2 linked regions of the Pedobacter ginsengisoli genome follow. Each later gene encodes a partner of the first gene's protein in a complex. Links are inferred from orthologs where the notes say so. Each region holds a gene or a part of one and is shown in the gene's direction. Other genes may lie near its edges.

The links.
Region 2: the proteins of secY (region 1) and secA are in contact, whole or in part, in a crystal structure (PDB 3DIN), measured with the Thermotoga maritima proteins. The link is inferred for Pedobacter ginsengisoli from one-to-one orthologs. Residues at the interface, in WP_004081795.1 of Thermotoga maritima: Glu108, Gly109, Glu110, Glu111, Ala236, Glu237, Arg238, Arg239, Ile240, Thr241, Ile242, Gln243, Tyr244, Ala245, Arg246, Arg247, Val248, Thr249, Gly250, Arg251, Arg252, Val253, Tyr254, Gly256, Ala257, Ser258, Thr259, Tyr260, Leu261, Pro262; in WP_004082002.1 of Thermotoga maritima: Glu261, Ala262, Arg263, Lys300, Ala301, Arg302, Thr303, Ile304, Ile305, Leu323, Tyr324, Asp325, Pro326, Val329, Ser330, Tyr333, Ile336, Lys340, Phe345, Val349, Glu363, Phe364, Tyr374, Ser375, Gly376, Gly377, Glu393, Ile395, Thr482, Ser483.

The regions. Positions count from the first base shown.
Region 1 is NZ_CP024091.1:5,047,363-5,055,432, forward strand. The notes cover bases 5,175-8,070. They hold secY (preprotein translocase subunit SecY), read left to right. Parts: upstream 5,175-5,903; coding sequence 5,904-7,238; downstream 7,239-8,070. Other genes in these bases: rpmD (50S ribosomal protein L30), read left to right, coding at 5,175-5,342; rplO (50S ribosomal protein L15), read left to right, coding at 5,454-5,900; map (type I methionyl aminopeptidase), read left to right, coding at 7,248-8,033. Outside these bases: rpsC (30S ribosomal protein S3), read left to right, coding at 1-621; rplP (50S ribosomal protein L16), read left to right, coding at 660-1,082; rpmC (50S ribosomal protein L29), read left to right, coding at 1,155-1,364; rpsQ (30S ribosomal protein S17), read left to right, coding at 1,378-1,632; rplN (50S ribosomal protein L14), read left to right, coding at 1,634-2,002; rplX (50S ribosomal protein L24), read left to right, coding at 2,004-2,342; rplE (50S ribosomal protein L5), read left to right, coding at 2,342-2,908; rpsN (30S ribosomal protein S14), read left to right, coding at 2,908-3,177; rpsH (30S ribosomal protein S8), read left to right, coding at 3,288-3,686; rplF (50S ribosomal protein L6), read left to right, coding at 3,705-4,262; rplR (50S ribosomal protein L18), read left to right, coding at 4,268-4,621; rpsE (30S ribosomal protein S5), read left to right, coding at 4,640-5,158; more of rpmD, read left to right, coding at 5,163-5,174. UniProt on the Escherichia coli protein: The central subunit of the protein translocation channel SecYEG. Consists of two halves formed by TMs 1-5 and 6-10.
Region 2 is NZ_CP024091.1:4,785,740-4,792,239, forward strand. Bases 1-3,913 are described here. They hold secA (preprotein translocase subunit SecA), read left to right. Parts: upstream 1-398; coding sequence 399-3,713; downstream 3,714-3,913. Other genes in these bases: CPT03_RS20070 (hypothetical protein), read left to right, coding at 1-287; CPT03_RS20080 (SPOR domain-containing protein), read left to right, coding at 3,783-3,913. Also shown: more of CPT03_RS20080, read left to right, coding at 3,914-4,235; CPT03_RS20085 (M20 family metallopeptidase), read left to right, coding at 4,219-5,406; CPT03_RS20090 (hypothetical protein), read left to right, coding at 5,419-6,363; CPT03_RS20095 (SGNH/GDSL hydrolase family protein), read left to right, coding at 6,418-6,500. UniProt on the Escherichia coli protein: Required for protein export, interacts with the SecYEG preprotein conducting channel.

The DNA.
Region 1 (8,070 bases):
GGTAAAGCAGGACAGGAAGTTGACAAGATCAAAGAAGAGTTGAAAAAATTGACTAAAAAGGAAATTCAGATCAACATTTTTGAAATTAAACGTCCTGAACTTGATGCTCAATTAGTAGCTGAAGGTGTTGCAAAACAATTAGAAGCAAGGATTTCATTCCGTAGAGCAATGAAATCTACTATCGCATCAACAATGCGTATGGGTGCTGAAGGTATCAAAATTATGACCTCTGGTCGTTTAGGTGGTGCTGAGATGGCTCGTAGCGAACAGTATAAAGAAGGAAGAATTCCTTTGCATACTTTCCGTGCTGACATTGATTATGCATTAGCAGAAGCTTTAACTACTTATGGAAAAATAGGTGTTAAAGTATGGATCTGTAAAGGTGAAGTTTACGGTAAACGTGATCTTTCTCCAAACATCGGTGCTACGAGCAATGCTCCTGGTAAAGGTGGAAGACCAGAAGGTGCTTTTGCAGGTGGTGGTAGAGACAGAGATAACCGTGGCGGTGGCGACAGAAGAAACGACAAAGGTCGTGGCGGAAGAGGCCCAGGTCAAGGTGGTTCTGGCGCAGGAAGAGATAATAGAGGCGGAAATACTCAGAACAGAGGTCCTCGTAAATAATTAGTTAACAGATCGTTTAACGATAATATTAAAATAAAATGTTACAGCCAAAAAGAACGAAGTTCAGAAAGATGCAAAAGGGCAGAATGAAAGGTTTAGCAACTCGTGGTGCTGAATTATCATTCGGGTCTTTCGGGATTAAATCTTTAGAGTCGACTTGGATTACCAGTCGTCAGATAGAGGCAGCCCGTATTGCCGTAACTCGTTTCATGAAACGTGAAGGCCAGGTTTGGATTAGAATATTCCCGGATAAACCGGTAACTAAGAAACCAGCTGAGGTACGTATGGGTAAAGGTAAGGGTGCTCCAGAGTACTGGGTAGCCGTAGTTAGACCCGGACGTATTATTTTTGAAGCCGAAGGAGTTCCTTTAGAAATTGCTAAAGAGGCTATGAGATTGGCAGCTCAAAAATTACCGATCCAAACAAAATTTGTAGTACGTAGAGATTACGTAGAGGCATAATAAGTTATGGGTTGAATGTTGTAAGTAACTTGTTATTATAACCGCTAGACCCACAACATAAAAATTAATAAAATGAAGAACTCAGAAATCACAGGGCTTTCACAAGAAGAACTAGTAGCCAGGATTGCAGAAGAAAAGGAAAACTTAGTAAAGTTAAAATTTGCACATACAATTTCGGCTATAGAGAATCCTACCCGTATTAAAAAGGTAAGAAGAGATATCGCCCGATTAAATACTGAAGTGACTAAGCGTAAAGCTGCGTCAGCTACTGAAACTAAATAACTTTAGAGTCGAAATGGAAAGACAATTAAGAAAAACAAGAACCGGGTTGGTGGTAAGCAACAAGATGGATAAATCTATTGTTGTAGCGGTAGAACGTAAAGTGAAACACCCGATCTATGGTAAGTTTGTTAAGAAAACTACCAAATTTATGGCTCATGACGAGAAAAACGATTGCGGTATTGGAGATACAGTACTGATCATGGAGACTCGTCCGCTGAGTAAAAACAAGAACTGGAGATTAGTGGAAATTTTAGAAAGGGCTAAATAACATGGTACAACAGGAATCAAGATTAAACGTAGCCGACAATAGCGGCGCAAAAGAAGTATTGGTTATCCGTGTGCTTGGTGGTACCGGAAAGAGATATGCTTCTATTGGTGACAAAATTGTTGTTACCGTTAAAAGTGCATTGCCTTCTGGAAACATCAAGAAAGGAACAGTTTCTAAAGCAGTTGTTGTAAGAACAAAGAAAGAGATCAGACGTAAAGATGGTTCTTACATCCGTTTCGACGACAATGCAGCAGTATTATTAAATGCACAAGATGAGCCGCGTGGTACACGTATTTTTGGCCCGGTAGCAAGAGAACTGCGTGAAAAACAATTCATGAAAATTGTATCATTAGCACCGGAGGTATTATAAAATGAAAAATAAAGTAACTACACCAAAAATAAAAATCCGTAAAGGAGATTTAGTAAAGGTTATAGCTGGCGATTCAAAAGGCCAACAAGGAAAAGTTCTTTCAGTATTAACTACTAAAAGCAGAATCCTTGTAGAAGGTGTTAACCTTGTATCAAAACATACAAAACCAAATGCTGCTACACCAAATGGTGGTATCATTAAAAAAGAAGCTGCTCTTCATATTTCTAACGTAGCGTTAATAGATCCTAAATCAGGTGAAATAACACGCGTTGGCAGAAAGCTTAATGCTGATGGGAAATTAGTTAGGGTTAGTAAAAAATCAGGAGAGGAGATCAAATAATGGCTTACGTACCAAGATTAAAAAGTAAATATAAAGAGGAAATTGTAACTGCACTTAAAGAGAAGTTCAACTATAAAAGTGTTATGCAAGTTCCTAAGTTAGAGAAAATCGCTATTAACCAAGGTGTTGGGCGTTTCTCTGTAACTGATAAGAAAATAATGGACAGCTCTATTTTAGAGATGACTACTATTTCAGGTCAGCAAGCGGTTGGAGCAAAATCTAAAAAAGATATCTCAAACTTTAAGTTACGTAAAGGTATGCCGGTAGGTGTACGTGTTACTTTGCGTGATAATAACATGTATGAGTTTTTAGATCGTTTAATTTCCGTAGCTTTGCCTCGTATCCGTGATTTCAAAGGTATCAATGATAAAGGTTTTGATGGAAAAGGTAACTATACTTTAGGTGTTACTGAACAAATCATCTTCCCAGAGATCAACATCGATAAGATCAATAAGATTTTAGGTATGGACATTACTTTTGTAACTACTGCTACTACTGATGTTGAAGCATTGGAACTTTTAAAACAATTTGGATTACCATTTAAAAATCAAAATACAAATCTATAATGGCAAAAGAAGGAGTAAAAGCTCGCGAAATTAAGCGCCAGAAATTAGTAGCTAAGTATGCAGAGAAACGTGCTGAACTTAAAGCTGCTGGTGATTATGAAGGATTAGATAAGTTACCAAAAAACTCATCTGCTGTACGTTTGCACAATCGTTGTAAATTAACAGGTCGTCCTCGTGGTTATATGCGTACTTTCGGTATATCAAGGGTACTTTTCCGTGATATGGCTTTAGCAGGTAAAATACCTGGAGTTAGAAAAGCAAGCTGGTAATACAGCTTCTTTGTGCTTAAGGTTGTGCCTTGAGTAGAAATTAAATATTAACCGATGGCAGGTCGTCCCGAATAGGTCGGGAAGGAAACCACTATCACAACTATATAAAAATGAATACAGATCCAATAGCAGATTATCTTACAAGGGTAAGAAATGCCATCAAGGCAAATCACAGAATTGTAGAGATTCCTGCATCAAACCTTAAAAAGGAAATTACTAAAGTTCTTTTTGATAAAGGTTACATTGCCAACTACAAATTTGAGGACACTAATGCTCAAGGTACAATCAAAATAGCTTTGAAATATAATGCTATCACGAAAATACCTGCAATCCGTACATTAGTACGTATCAGTAAACCAGGTTTAAGGCAATATGCTGGCGTAGAGAATATGCCAAGAGTATTAAATGGTTTAGGTATCGCGATCTTATCTACATCTAAGGGTGTTATGACTGATAAAGAAGCTGCCAAACTAAACATTGGTGGCGAAGTTTTGTGTCACGTTTATTAATTAAAGGAGGATAGCAAAATGTCAAGAATAGGAAAAGCCCCAATTAATGTCCCTTCAGGTGTTACAATTACGGTATCTAAAGATAACGTTGTATCTGTAAAAGGTCCTAAAGGTGAGTTAACTCAAGCAGTAGATTCAGATATCACTGTAAGTCAGGAAGATGGTGTACTAACTGTACAACGTCCATCAGATCAAAAAAGACACAAAGCGTTACATGGTTTGTATCGTTCTTTGTTGAATAATATGGTTGTTGGTGTAACAGATGGTTATAAATTAGAACAAGAATTAGTAGGTGTGGGTTACCGTGCTACTAACCAAGGAAATACTTTAGATCTTGTTTTAGGATATTCTCACCATTATGTTTTCCAATTACCGGAAGAAATTAAGGTAACGACAACTTCAGAAAAAGGTCAGACTCCAAAAATTATTTTGGAAAGTATTGATAAGCAACTGATAGGACAGGTAGCTGCGAAAATCCGCTCGTTACGTGCACCAGAGCCATATAAAGGTAAAGGTATCAAGTTTGTAGGAGAAGTGTTAAGAAGAAAAGCAGGTAAATCAGCTTCTAAAAAATAATCATCATGGCAGGGAAAAAATTATCTCGTAGAGATCGTATAAAAAAAGGAATCAGAAAAAAATTAGCAGGTTCTGAAAGCCGTCCACGTTTATCGGTTTATAGAAGCAATAAAGGAATTTATGCTCAAATCATTAACGACGTAACCGGTAGTACAATTGTATCAGCTTCATCTTTATCTAAAGATTTTTCAGGTACTGGAAGCAAATCGGAGCAATCTGTGGCTGTAGGTAAATTAGTTGCCGAAAAAGCAATCGCAGCAGGTGTTAAAGAAGTTGTTTTCGATAGAAATGGCTATTTATACCATGGACGTATAAAATCGTTGGCAGAAGGTGCTCGCGAAGCTGGTTTAGTATTTTAATCTGAAAATAGGATAAGAATGTCAACTATCAATATAAAAAGAGTTAAGACTAGCGAAATCGAATTGAAAGATCGTTTAGTTAGCATACAGCGTGTGGCCAAAGTAACCAAAGGTGGTCGTACTTTCAGCTTCTCAGCAATCGTGGTTGTTGGAGATGAAAACGGAATCGTAGGTTACGGATTGGGTAAAGCTAAAGAGGTAACAGAAGCAATTGCAAAGGGCATTGATGATGCTAAAAAGAACTTAGTAAAAGTTCCTTTGTTAAAAGGTACTGTTCCTCACGAGCAAATCGGTAAGTTCTCAGGTGGTTTTGTTTTAATTAAACCAGCTGCAGTAGGTACCGGAGTAATTGCAGGTGGTGCAATGCGTGCTGTATTAGAGAGTGCCGGTGTACATAACGTATTGGCAAAATCAAAAGGTTCATCTAATCCACATAACGTGGTAAAAGCAACTGTTGATGCTTTAACTAAGATGCGTGATGCTTATACTGTGGCTCAGCAACGTGGTGTAGATTTAAATAAAGTTTTTAACGGATAATATTATGGCGAAGATCAAAATAACCCAGGTAAAAAGCATTATCGATAGAAGCGAACGCCAAAAAAGAACGATGCAGGCTTTAGGTTTAACTAAAATGAACCAAAGTGTAGAAGTAGAAGCAACTGCTGCCATTATTGGAATGGTTAGAAAAGTTAATCACTTAGTAGCTATCGAGAGTATATAATTATTTAAGGTTGCAAATGTGAGTTATATGACTACATTTGCAACCTTTGTATATTGTTTAACCGTTGTCCCTGATTAGTGAAAGCGAAGGGCAACACAATAAGTTTTAAAAATGAACTTAAGTAATTTAAAACCTGCAGCAGGTTCTACTAAAAATAGTAAGAGAATAGGTCGTGGAACGGGTTCTGGTCGTGGTGGTACTTCGACACGTGGACATAAAGGTGCTGGATCACGTTCAGGACATTCAACTAAAATTGGATTCGAAGGTGGTCAGATGCCATTACAACGTCGTGTACCTAAAGTAGGTTTCAAACCAATTAACCGTGTTGAATATGTTGGTGTAAACTTAGATGTTTTACAAGGTTTGGCTGAGAAATTTAACTTAACTACCATTGATTTTGCTACCTTGCAAGAGCACGGTTTGGCATCAAAAAATGATCTTGTAAAAGTATTAGGTCGTGGTGAGGTTAAATCTAAATTAGAAGTTAAAGCACATGCTTTTTCTGCTACTGCACAAAAAGCTATTGAGGCTGTTGGAGGCTCAATCGAAAAATTGTAATTAATGAAGAAGCTGTTTACTACTTTAAGTAATATTTGGAAAATTCAAGAATTGAAAGAGCGTATAGTATTTACGCTCATGATTCTTTTGGTATATAGATTTGTATCGCATGTGGTTTTACCAGGTGTTGATGCAACTCTTTTAGGCGATAATGAAAAGTCTGGCCTTTTAGGTCTTTTGGATATGTTCGCTGGGGGATCTTTCTCCAGAGTATCTATTCTTGCTTTAGGAGTTATGCCTTATATTTCTGCATCAATTGTAGTTCAGCTATTAGGTATTGCTGTACCTTCGTTTCAGAAAATGCAAAAGGAAGGTGAAAGTGGAAGAAATAAACTGAATCAAATTACACGCTATCTAACTGTTGCTATTACAGCTGTACAAGCAATTGGTTATGTAAAAACTCAGGTTCCACCAGAGGCAATTATCATTAATCATACATTATTCTTTGTTCTGGCAACTTTTGTGTTAGCCGCAGGTACATTATTTGTAATGTGGTTAGGAGAGAAGATTACAGATAAAGGTATCGGTAATGGTATTTCTTTGATCATTATGGTAGGGATTATTGCGCGTTTACCTATTGCTTTGCAGCAAGAAATCAGCTCAAGATTTGTAGGAGATGGCGGACTTATCGCTTTGGTTATTGAAATAGTTGCTCTTTTTGCAGTTGTTATGTTTACTATTATGATTGTACAAGGTGTACGTAAAGTGCCGGTTCAGTACGCTAAAAGAATTGTTGGTAACAGACAATTTGGTGGTGTAAGACAGTACATCCCATTAAAAGTGAATGCAGCAGGTGTAATGCCGATCATTTTTGCTCAGGCATTAATGTTTATCCCGGCTACTTTAACGCAATTTTTTCCTTCATTGCAAAATACATGGTTAATCCAGTTTAGTGATTATACTTCACTGGCCTATAGTTTAACATTTGCTTTTTTAATTATTGCATTTACGTTTTTCTATACTGCTATTACGGTTAATCCTACTCAGATGTCGGATGATATGAAAAAGAACGGAGGGTTTATTCCTGGGATCAAGCCTGGATTGTCTACTTCATCTTTTATAGACGATGTGATTTCAAAGATTACCTTTCCAGGTGCTGTCTTTTTAGCAATCATCGCTATTCTTCCTTCAATTGCAGTAAAGTTTGGAATTAAGTCAGAATTTGCTCATTTCTATGGCGGTACTTCTTTATTAATTCTGGTAGGTGTAGTGTTAGATACATTGCAACAGATCGAGAGTTATTTGTTAATGCGTCATTATGATGGCTTAATGAAGACTGGTCGTGTTACCGGAAGAACGGGGATCCCAGCCGCTAGCGGAAGCAACGCAGTGATATAGTAGAAGAGGATGTCTAAAATCTATTATAAATCCCTTGAGGAAATAGAGTTAATAAGAGAAAGCTCTTTGTTAGTGTCAAAGACATTAGCTGAAGTAGCAAAAGTTATTCAGCCAGGTGTTACAACCAAAAAGTTAGATCAGCTGGCTGAGACTTTTATTAAAGATCATGGGGCGATTCCCGCTTTTTTGAACTATAATGGCTTTCCTTATTCATTGTGTATTTCGCCTAATGAGCAAGTAGTTCACGGTTTTCCTAGCGACTATGTGATTCAGGAAGGTGATCTTATCTCAGTAGATTGTGGGGTTATTAAGAATAACTACTTTGGAGATTCTGCTTATACATTCTCAATTGGGGAAGTAAGTGCTGAGAAGAAGAAGTTGGTAGAGGTAACTCAGGAGTGTTTGCGATTAGCTGTTGAAAAAGCTGTAGTAGGTTCCAGGATTGGAGATATTGGGTTTGCTGTTCAAGACCTTGCTGAAAAGAATGGTTTTGGGGTGGTTAGAGAGCTTGTAGGACATGGAGTAGGAGTTAAATTGCATGAAAAGCCAGAGGTTCCTAACTACGGTAAACGTGGAAGTGGAATTAAGCTGGAAGAGGGGATGGTAATAGCAATAGAACCAATGATAAATGCCGGCACAGCCGGAGTGAAGTTTTGGTCTGATGGCTGGACAGTAACCAGTAGTGATAATAGACCTTCTGCACATTTTGAACATACAGTGGCTGTAAAAAAGGGAAAAGCAGATGTTTTATCTACCTTTTCTTTAATTGAAGAAGTTTTAATAGAAAAAAAGTAAATAATTAAAATTTTTTATTTAATTTTGCAACCCTGTT
Region 2 (6,500 bases), 270 kb from region 1 along the record:
CTTTATCACTTGTATTTTTTAGTCTTACCCATTTGGCCAAAGCTGAGCGGGTTGAGGGACTACGACTTATAACTGAAAAGTACTGTAATAAGCAGCAGGTGAGCACAGAACAGGCAACTGTTCGTTCAAGTCAGACTGACGATTCAAGGTATCCATTCTTTTTATCTTATAGCGCTTTAACAGCTATTGGAGTACTTCCAGAAATACATATCATAAAATATCGGGTTGAGGACCAAAGGATTTCAGAACTTGCAATAAGGGAGAAGCCCAAGAATAACAGCCCCTAGGTATTCGATATTCTTTCCTTTACAACTGACATTCTGGCTTGCCGCTGGTAATGGCTTGGTTGTTGTAATTTTATCATTTTTAATATTAATAATAAACAAACACAAACATACATGTTAGGATTTTTAGCCAAGGTTTTTGGAAGCAAATCAGAAAGAGATATTAAGGCATTACAGCCTATAGTAGTCAAGATAAATGAAGAATACGCAAAACTATCTGCGATAAGCAATGATGAGTTGCGTAATAAAACGGTTTATTTTAAAGATGTTATCGCTAAAGCGTTATCAGAAATAGACGGTAAAATAAGTGGGTTAAAGGCAGATGCTGAAAGCCAGGAATTGTCATTACCAGAGAAAACTGCTATATACGATCAGATTGATGCCTTAATCAAAGATCGTGATAAAGAATTAGAAGTAGTATTAACGGAAATTTTGCCGGCTGCATTTGCAGTGGTAAAAGAAACATCGAGACGTTTCTCTGAAAATGAACAATTAGAAGTTACTGCTACTGAGTTTGACCGCAACTACGCTGCACGCAAAAAGAATGTGACCATACAGGGTGATAAAGCACTTTGGGCCAACAGATGGGATGCCGCAGGTACTGAGGTAGTGTGGAATATGGTACATTACGATGTTCAATTGATTGGTGGTATGGTATTGCATAACGGTAAAATTGCTGAGATGGCTACTGGTGAGGGTAAAACCTTAGTAAGTACGCTGCCTGCTTACCTGAATGCGCTTGCCGGACAAGGGGTACACATTGTAACGGTGAATGATTACCTTGCCCGACGTGACTCGGAGTGGAATGGTCCTTTATTTGAGTTTCATGGTTTAAAGGTTGATTGTATTGATAAGCATGAGCCTAATTCTCAGGAACGCAGAGATGCTTATCTGGCAGATATAACATATGGTACCAATAATGAGTTTGGTTTTGATTATTTGCGTGACAATATGTCGCAAACTCCTGACCAGCTGGTACAACGCAAATTACATTTTGCAATGGTGGATGAGGTCGATTCAGTTTTAATTGATGATGCCCGTACTCCATTAATTATATCAGGCCCTGTTCCTTTTGGGGATCAGCATGAGTTTCATGAATTAAAACCACGTATTGAGCGTTTGGTAACTGCACAGAAAGAATATGTTACTAAAGCATTAAACGAGGCGAAAAAATTAATTAATGATGGTAAAGCTGGTACAGAAGAGGGCGAAGGTGGTTTAGCACTTTTACGTGCACATCGTGGTTTGCCTAAAAACAAGGCATTGATTAAGTTTTTAAGTGAGGGTAGTGTAAAGCAAACCTTATTGAAAACTGAAAATCATTATATGGCAGATCAGTCTAAAAATATGCCTAAGGTTGATTCGGAATTGTTCTTCTATATTGATGAGAAAAATAATCAGGTTGAATTAACTGAGAAAGGTATTGAACTGATCACCAAATCTGGAGAAGATCACAATTTCTTTGTATTGCCAGATGTAGGTACTGAGATTGCTGATATCGAAAAATCATCATTAACAAGCGAAGAAAAAATAGCTCAGAAAGATGCTTTAATGCGTGATTATTCTATTAAAGCTGAACGTATCCACTCTGTAAATCAGTTGTTGAAAGCATATACTTTATTCGAGATTGATGTTGAATATATCATTGATGAGGGTAAAATTAAAATTGTTGATGAGCAGACTGGTCGTATTATGGATGGCCGTCGTTACTCGGATGGTTTGCACCAGGCAATTGAAGCAAAAGAAAATGTAAAAGTTGAAGATGCTTCTCAAACTTATGCTACTGTAACGTTGCAAAACTTTTTCCGTATGTATCACAAGCTTTGTGGTATGACGGGTACAGCTACAACTGAAGCTGGAGAGTTTTGGTCTATCTATAAGCTTGATGTGGTAGAGATACCTACAAACAGGGTTATTTCAAGAAAAGATCAGCAGGATTATGTTTACCGTACTGTTCGTGAGAAATATAATGCCGTTGCCGAGGAGATTGTGAAATTAACTGAGGCTGGTCGTCCGGTATTGGTTGGTACAACTTCGGTTGAGATTTCGGAATTACTTAGCCGTATGTTGAAATTGAGAGGTATTAAACATAATGTACTGAATGCAAAGATGCACCAGAAAGAGGCTGATATTGTTGCTGAAGCAGGACAACCTGGTCAGGTTACAATTGCAACCAACATGGCTGGTCGTGGTACGGATATTAAATTAGGCCCAGGCGTTAAAGAAGCAGGTGGTTTGGCAATTGTTGGTACGGAGCGTCATGAGTCTCGTCGTGTAGACAGACAGTTACGCGGTCGTTCTGGTCGTCAGGGAGATCCGGGTTCGTCTCAATTCTTCGTTTCTCTTGAGGATAACTTAATGAGGTTATTTGGTTCTGAAAGAATCTCTAACATCATGGTAAGAATGGGTATTGAAGATGGTGAAGTAATTCAGCATTCGATGATCACGAAGTCTATTGAACGTGCACAGAAAAAAGTAGAGGAAAATAACTTCGGTATTCGTAAGCGTTTGCTTGAGTATGATGATGTTATGAACTCTCAGCGTTCTGTTATTTATGCAAAGCGTAAAAATGCGTTATTTGGTGAGCGTTTAGACGTTGATATGAGCAATATGGTGTTTGATGTTGCTGAAGATATTGTGTCAGAGTATAAAGAAGAAGGAAATTATGAAGGGTTTAAACTTGAAGTAATTAAAAACTTCTCTGCAGACACAACTATTGATGAAGCTGAATTCAGCTCAAAAGGTGTTCATCATTTAACTGATAAATTGTTTGAAGAAGTAACTGCATTCTATACAAGAAAATCTGATGTAATTATTGCCCAGGCTATGCCGGTATTAACCCAGGTATATCAGGAGCGTGGTGAGCAGATTGAGCAGATTGTTGTTCCTTTTACTGATGGCATACGTAGCGTTCAGGTTCCTGTAGGTTTGAAAAAGGCAATTGATAATGGTGGCCGTGAGGTGACCAGATCTTTTGAAAAAACTATTGTACTTGCACTTATTGATGAGTCGTGGAAAGAGCATTTACGTGAAATGGATGAATTGAAACAATCTGTACAAAATGCTGTATACGAGCAGAAAGATCCATTGATTATTTATAAAATGGAGGCATTTAACTTATTTAAAAATATGTTAAATGCGGTTAATAAAGAGGTGGTTAGTTTCTTGTATAAAGGTGGAATTCCGGTACATACGGATCCTAATGATGTAAGGGAAGCTCAGGCACCAAGACAAGCGCCAAGCAGATTAAAAATGTCTAAACCTGAATTTTCTCAGGCAACGAGTTCGGCGGATGTGGCTCAAATGGACGACACCCGTGAGCATGTACCTCAGCAGCCTATCCGTAAGGATACTGTAATTGGAAGAAACGAACCATGCCCTTGTGGAAGTGGTAAGAAATACAAAAACTGTCACGGTGCAGGATTGTAATTTGTAATAAAGATAAAGAATGCCGATTTTTGTAAAAAAAATCGGCATTCTTTTTTTAAAGCCTTGTTCATGAAACTACTATTTACTGCGTTATTCTGTTGTGCCTCTTTCGGTTTGTTTGCCCAGACAAAGGGTCAGGTTACCATAATTAAGGATCCGTTGATAGATAGTTTAATAGCAAAGCGCATAGAATTAAACACTAAGCCAGCTGGTTCAGGAGCTATAATTGCGAAACCAGGTCCGGTAGTATCGCAAATGGGATACAGAGTTCAGGTATTTTATGGCTCTGATAGAAGACAGGTTTTTAATGAACAATCGAAATTTAATTCACTTTACCCTGCAATTAATACATACATTACTTATAAGGAGCCAAACTACTATTTAAGGGTAGGAGATTTTCGGACACGTCTGGAAGCTCAGCGGTTTATGAATGAACTAAGAAGTAATTTCCCTACACTATTTATATTCAGGGAAAAGATTAATGCACCTAATTTAGAATACAACGATGATACAGAAAGATAAGATCCAGGCACTTTCCAATAAGATATTTGATCAGGTTGTGGGCTATCGCCAGCACCTACATTCTAATCCGGAACTTTCATTTAAGGAGTTCGAAACGTCAGCATTTATTAAAAAACTTTTAACAGATTGGGGTATCCCATTTTCTGATATGGCCAATACTGGTGTTGTTGGGGTTATTAAAGGAGATCTTCCTTCTGATAAAATCATTGCATTGCGTGCAGATATGGATGCTTTGCCTATTCTTGAAGCTAATAAAAAACCTTATGCGTCTAAAAATGCAGGGGTAATGCATGCTTGTGGGCATGATGTACATAGCTCTTCTTTATTAGGCAGTGCTTATATTTTGAATAGCTTGAAAGCCGAATTTGGAGGTACGATAAAATTGATATTTCAGCCGGGAGAAGAAGTTTTGCCGGGTGGCGCAAGTATTATGATAAAAGAAGGGGTGCTTGAAAGCCCTAAGCCACAATCGATAATAGGGCAGCATGTGATGCCTTTGATTGAGACAGGAAAAGTTGGTTTCCGCTCAGGTATTTATATGGCGTCTACTGATGAATTGTATGTAACGGTTCATGGAAAAGGCGGGCATGGTGCTCAGCCACATCAAAATATAGATCCTGTGTTGATTGCTTCGCATATTATTATTGCATTGCAGCAGATTGTAAGCAGAAATGCAGACCCAAGATTACCATCGGTACTTTCTTTTGGAAAGGTACAGGCTAATGGCGCAACAAATATTATCCCTAATGAGGTGAAAATTGAGGGTACCTTTAGAACATTAAATGAAGAATGGCGTAAAGAGGCAAAGCGTTTAATGAAGAAAATGGCTGAAGGAATTGCCGAAAGTATGGGTGGAAGCTGTGATTTTAGAATTATGGATGGTTATCCGTATTTAATTAATGAAGAGAAACTAACCGCTAATGCACGTGGTTTTGCTGAAGATTATTTAGGCAAAGAGAATGTGGTTGATCTGGATATATGGATGGCGGCTGAAGATTTTGCATACTACTCGCAAGTTACTGATGCTTGCTTTTACAGATTAGGAACCGGAAATAAGGACAAGGGGACCACCTATTCTGTTCATACGCCTAACTTTGATATTGATGAAGATGCGTTAAGAACATCTACCGGATTAATGGCTTATGTTGCGCTTAAGCAACTGGGTAATTAATAAACTGAATAGATGAAGAAAATACTTTTGCTAGCTGTACTAGCTGGGATTACTTTACAAGGGGCTGCTCAGGAAATTGATCGTTTTAATCCAGATACTATTAAAACTATTCAGCTTGATTCGGCGGTAAATATTTCTGCCCAGAAATTTGGAGTGGAGACTTTTATTAATGCCATTATTACCGATGAAAGCTTTTATAAGGCTTTTAGAAATATGAAAAAGTATAATTTCATAGCAGAGAACAACATCTATACCTACAATAAGAAAAATAAGGTAGATGGCCGGATTTATCGCAAGATTAAACATACTAATGAAGGTCCTGAAAAGATGGTTTACCTTGCCAAACAGGATACCGGAAAGGTGTACAGGAAGAATGGTAAATACCAATTGTATACACTTGAAATGTTTGATTATATTTTTTTGAAAGCTTACAAAACTGAGTTTTCTGAGGCAGATTCAAAAGGAGGTAAAGCAGAAGGCTCAAATGCAGGGTATAAGGATAAGTTGAAGACGCTGATCTTTGCGCCTGGAAAACCAATTAAGGGATTGCCTTTTATTGGCAGCAAAACAGAGATTTTTACTGCCAATATGAGACAGTATTATGATTATAGTTATTATAGTGGAACTTATCTTGATTCGATTCCTGTATATCGGTTTAAAGTGACTGTAAAGAAAGACCTGAGTAATGGAACCAAGGAGGGATTGATGATAAAGGAACTTACCACTATATTTGATAAACGTAATTTTGAAATCCTGGGCCGTTATGTAGATATGAAATACAGTAATATGCTGTTTGATTTTGATGTGCAAATGAACATTGAAACTAGCTATTTTGGTGAGGAAAAGCTGCCAACAAAAATATCCTATCAGGGGAATTGGGACTATCCGTTTAAAAAGGAAGAACGTGCTAGTTTTTTAATTGTCCATAAGGATTATCACCTTGGAAAAGGAAAGTAATTTTTTAACTTCGTAATAAGCTCTTTAAGCTTTTATTTTTAAAAGATTATAACAATGAAAACTTACTTTAAATCACTGACATTGCTGTCTGCATTTCTGATAGTATTACTCTTTTCTGCGATGAACAATAAACCTAA